DNA from 2 places in the Streptomyces sp. NPDC001544 genome. Region 1 is predicted to be linked to the other one. Evidence: riboswitches for the same ligand, from Rfam matches in the RefSeq annotation. Region 1 holds a riboswitch; the other holds the start of a gene.
What was found. Region 1 has a riboswitch for glycine ahead of gcvT (glycine cleavage system aminomethyltransferase GcvT). Riboswitches for the same ligand answer to the same signal wherever they lie in the genome.

Region 1 (2,192 bases):
GGTACCTGTGTCGGACTCGGGGGCCTCATCGCTGCGCGAAGCCGATCCCGCGCAGCACGTCGGCCGCGTCCCGGTCGAGCAGTACCGCCGAGCCGCAGCCCTCGGGCAGTTCGCCCCGCTCCACCGCGCGCAGCAGCCGGGCGGCCGCCCTGCGGTGGCGCAGGAAGGCGTACCGGGAGACGCCCCGGCCGCGCTCGCGCTGGCCGTGCCGGGCCGTGGCGGGCGGGACGTCGAGCAGCAGCAGGTGCAGCGTGCCGCCCCGGCGCCGGGCCGCGCGGGACAGCCAGCCGCGCACCCAGGGCTGTGTGCCGCAGTCGTGTACGACGACCCCCTCGCCGGTGCGCAGGGCGCGGCGCAGTCTCGCGTAGTGGGCGAGGCGGACCAGGGGGCGGTACACCGCGTAGGGGAGGAAGCGGGGCATGCGGCGCTCCCAGTGGTCGCGGGCGTCCTGGGAGTCGATGCGGACGCCGTCGACGGCACGGTGCATCAGGGTCGACTTGCCGCTGCCGGGCAGGCCGGTGACCACCACCAGGTCACGGGGGCCGAAGAGCAGGCCGTGCGGGCTGTGTCCGGCGCGGTCGCGCAGGTCGCGGACGACGGGTGCCGGGCGCGGGGCGCGGCGCTCGCGGGCCGGGGCGGCGGGCTGCCGGGGCACCGCGACGCCCGTGGTCGCCGCGTAGGCCGAGGTCCTGTTCACCGTGATCGTCCTCCCTGTGGTCAGGAAAGGTTCTCCCCACCCCATGTAAAGAGAAGGTAATGCACGGTGTCTCCCGATTCGGTGCTCGTAGTGCCACAGCCCGGTCACAAGTGACGCGCTATAGTGTGCCCGCCAACTGCATACCGGCCGTTTGAATCCGCGCGGGAGAGTCCCCGGGCAGCAGCTTCGCCGGGGCGCCGAAGGAGCAAGTCCCTCCCTTGAATCTCTCAGGCCCCGTCACCGCGCGGGTGAGGCACATCTGAAAAGCGGGCCGCTGTGACGGTGGCCCCACCCAAGGTGCAAGCCGTGCCTCCCCTCGGGGTGATCATGGCGAACCTCTCAGGTTCCGATGACAGATGGGGAGGAACGCCCTCGCCTTCCCCACGCTCGAACGAGCTGCGCGGGAGGTGCCCCCATACCCTGGGAGACGACCGATGAGCAGTACCCCACCCCGCCGTACCGCGCTCGACGCGCTGCATCGCTCGCTCGGCGCGACGATGACCGACTTCGCCGGCTGGGACATGCCGCTGCGCTACGGCTCCGAGCGCGACGAGCACCTCGCCGTGCGGACCAGGGCCGGGCTCTTCGACCTCTCCCACATGGGCGAGATCACCGTGACCGGCCCGCAGGCCGCCGCCCTGCTGAATCACGCCCTCGTCGGGAACATCGCCTCGGTCGGTGTCGGCCGCGCCCGCTACACCATGATCTGCCGGGCCGACGGCGGCATCCTGGACGACCTGATCGTCTACCGGCTGGCCGAGACCGAGTTCATGGTGGTGGCCAACGCCTCCAACGCCCAGGTGGTGCTCGACGCCCTGACCGAGCGGTCCGCCGGCTTCGACGCCGAGGTCCGTGACGACCGGGACGCCTACGCGCTGATCGCCGTCCAGGGCCCCGAGTCCCCCGGCATCCTGGGCTCCCTCACCGACGCCGACCTCGACGGCCTGAAGTACTACGCCGGCCTGCCCGGGACCGTCGCCGGCGTCCCGGCGCTCATCGCGCGCACCGGCTACACCGGCGAGGACGGCTTCGAGCTCTTCGTGAAGCCCGAGCACGCGGTCGAGCTGTGGCAGGCGCTGAGCAAGGCGGGCGAGGGCGCCGGACTGGTGCCCTGCGGCCTGTCCTGCCGGGACACGCTGCGCCTGGAGGCGGGCATGCCCCTGTACGGGCACGAGCTCAGCACCGCGCTCACGCCCTTCGACGCCGGGCTCGGCCGGGTGGTGAAGTTCGAGAAGGAGGGCGACTTCGTGGGCCGCGAGGCGCTGGCCGAGGCCGCCTCACGCGCCGAGCAGAACCCACCGCGCGTCCTGGTCGGCCTGGTCGCCGAGGGCCGCCGGGTCCCGCGCGCCGGGTACCCGGTCGTCGCCGGCGGCGAGGTGATCGGCGAGGTCACCTCCGGGGCGCCCTCCCCGACCCTGGGCAAGCCCATCGCCATGGCCTACGTCGACGCGGCGCACTCGGCGCCGGGCACACCGGGCGTCGGCGTGGACATCCG
Region 2 (2,192 bases), on a different contig from region 1:
AGACGGCGGCCAGCCGGTCCCGGGTCGTGGTCTCGTCGCAGGCGGCCGAGACATGGTCGGCGTCGACGAGCCGCAGGTTGACCCCGTTCTCCCGGGCCGCGGCCACCACCTCGGCGGCCTTGCCCGGCACGCGCGCGGTGACCGTGTCGAAGAACGCGCCGTGCACGACCTCGACCCCGGCCGCCCGCAGGCCCGCGGCCAGGAGGGTGGCGTAGCGGTGGGTGCGCCGTGCGATGCTCCGCAGGCCCTCGGGGCCGTGGTAGACGGCGTACATACCTGCCATGACGGCGAGCAGCACCTGAGCGGTGCAGATGTTGCTGGTGGCCTTCTCCCGGCGGATGTGCTGCTCACGGGTCTGCAGCGCCAGCCGGTAGGCCTTGTTCCCGTCCGCGTCGACGGACACGCCCACAAGGCGGCCGGGCAGGCTGCGGGCGAACTTCTCGTGCACCGCCATGTAACCGGCGTGCGGGCCGCCGAAGCCCATCGGCACACCGAAGCGCTGGGTCGTACCGACCGCGATGTCCGCGCCGAGCTCGCCCGGCGAGGTCAGCAGGGTGAGCGCCAGCAGGTCGGCGGCGACGGTGACGAGCGCTCCGAGCCCGTGGGCCTGCTCGATGACGGGCCTGATGTCGCGTACGGCCCCGGAGGCGCCCGGGTACTGGATCAGCACGCCGTTGATCTCACGCTCGGCGACCTCGGCCGGGATGCCCTCGCTGAGGTCGGCCACGACGACCTCCACGCCGCTCGGTTCGGCGCGGGTCCGGATCACGGCGACGGTCTGCGGCAGCGCGTCGGCGTCGACCAGGAAGAGGCCCTTCTTGTTCCTGCCCATGCGCCGGGAGAGCGCCATCGCCTCGGCCGCGGCGGTGCCCTCGTCGAGCAGCGAGGCGCCGGAGGTCGGCAGTCCGGTGAGCTCGGCGACCATCGTCTGGAAGTTCAGCAGGGCTTCGAGGCGTCCCTGGGAGATCTCCGGCTGGTACGGCGTGTAGGCCGTGTACCAGGCCGGGTTCTCCATGACGTTGCGCAGGATCACGGGCGGTGTGAAAGTCCCGTAGTAGCCCAGCCCGATCATCGAGCCGAGGACCTGGTTGCGGTCGGCGAGGGATCGCAGTTCGGCTAGCACCTCGGCCTCGGTGCGGGCGCCGGGCAGGTCCAGGGCGTCGGCGTTCTTGATCACGTCCGGTACCGCGGCGGCGGTCAGTTCGCCGAGTGAGCCGTAGCCGACGTGCGCGAGCATCTTGGCCCGCGCCTCCTGGTCGGGCCCGATGTGGCGGTGCTCGAACGGAATGCCCTGTTCGAGCTCGGAGAGCGGAGTGCGGTGGGCGGTCATTGCGGAGGCCTCCTGGTCTGACGCGACCTTCGAGGGGCACCCCGGTACGGATACCCCGACGGCCTCCCCCTCTGTCATCTCGACCTGAGAGCTTCACCGGGTCGCCCGAAGGCCCCGGCTTTCACCGTCGGTGAGAGCGGAAGCCGTCGCGACCGCCCTGCTTTCCAGAGTGACCTCGTCCGTGCGGTACGTGGGCCTGAGAGATTCCGGGGAGGAGTTGCTCCTTCGGCGCCTCCGATGGTGTCCGGAGGACTCTCCCGCACAGGGTCAGCAGCCGCTTGCCAGCCTACCAGCGAGGTCAACGTGTGAGCCTCGAGTGGCCGCCTTCCTGAATGTGCTCTTTTGTAGTGCTAACGGATGAGTTGCGACCAAGAGGAGGGACCGTGCGAACCGATATCGATCCGCGCCACCTGATCGGCCGCAAGGCGTTCGACCGGAACGGCCACAAGATCGGCACGATCGACGAGGTCTACCTCGACGACGCGACCGGCGAGCCGGAGTGGGCGGCCATACGCACCGGCCTGTTCTCCAGGGACGCCTTCGTCCCTCTGGAGCCCAGCGAGCTGATCGACGGCGCCCTGCAGGTCCCCTTCGACCGGTCCCTCATCAAAGACGCGCCCGACTTCGGCGTCGGCCGCCATCTCTCCCCGGAGCAGGAGCTCCAGCTGTACCACCACTACGGCCTCGACGTGAGCCCCTCTCCCCCGCTCCCGGACCACGACTTCGGGGATCTCGCGGGCACGGACGAGACGGCGGGACCGACGTAGCGCACCGGGCCCCCGCTAGGGGCCGCTCGCGGCGCCTCGGGCCTCCTCGTCCCGCGCACCGTCTCCGAGGCCGCTGACGGCTGCCCCGGCGGTCA

Region 2: it holds a riboswitch for glycine, as region 1 does, so the genes downstream of both, gcvP (aminomethyl-transferring glycine dehydrogenase) here and gcvT (glycine cleavage system aminomethyltransferase GcvT) in region 1, are expected to answer to the same signal.

The regions. Positions count from the first base shown of each region.
Region 1 is NZ_JBIAVN010000008.1:283,361-285,552, forward strand. It holds gene ACFY0F_RS22430 (AAA family ATPase) at 26-703, opposite strand; glycine riboswitch at 850-950, shown strand; gene gcvT (glycine cleavage system aminomethyltransferase GcvT) at 1,132-2,192, shown strand, end outside.
Region 2 is NZ_JBIAVN010000021.1:121,102-123,293, forward strand. It holds gene gcvP (aminomethyl-transferring glycine dehydrogenase) at 1-1,330, opposite strand, end outside; glycine riboswitch at 1,505-1,600, opposite strand; gene ACFY0F_RS35060 (PRC-barrel domain-containing protein) at 1,714-2,097, shown strand; partial or broken gene ACFY0F_RS35065 (DNA polymerase IV) at 2,007-2,192, opposite strand, start outside.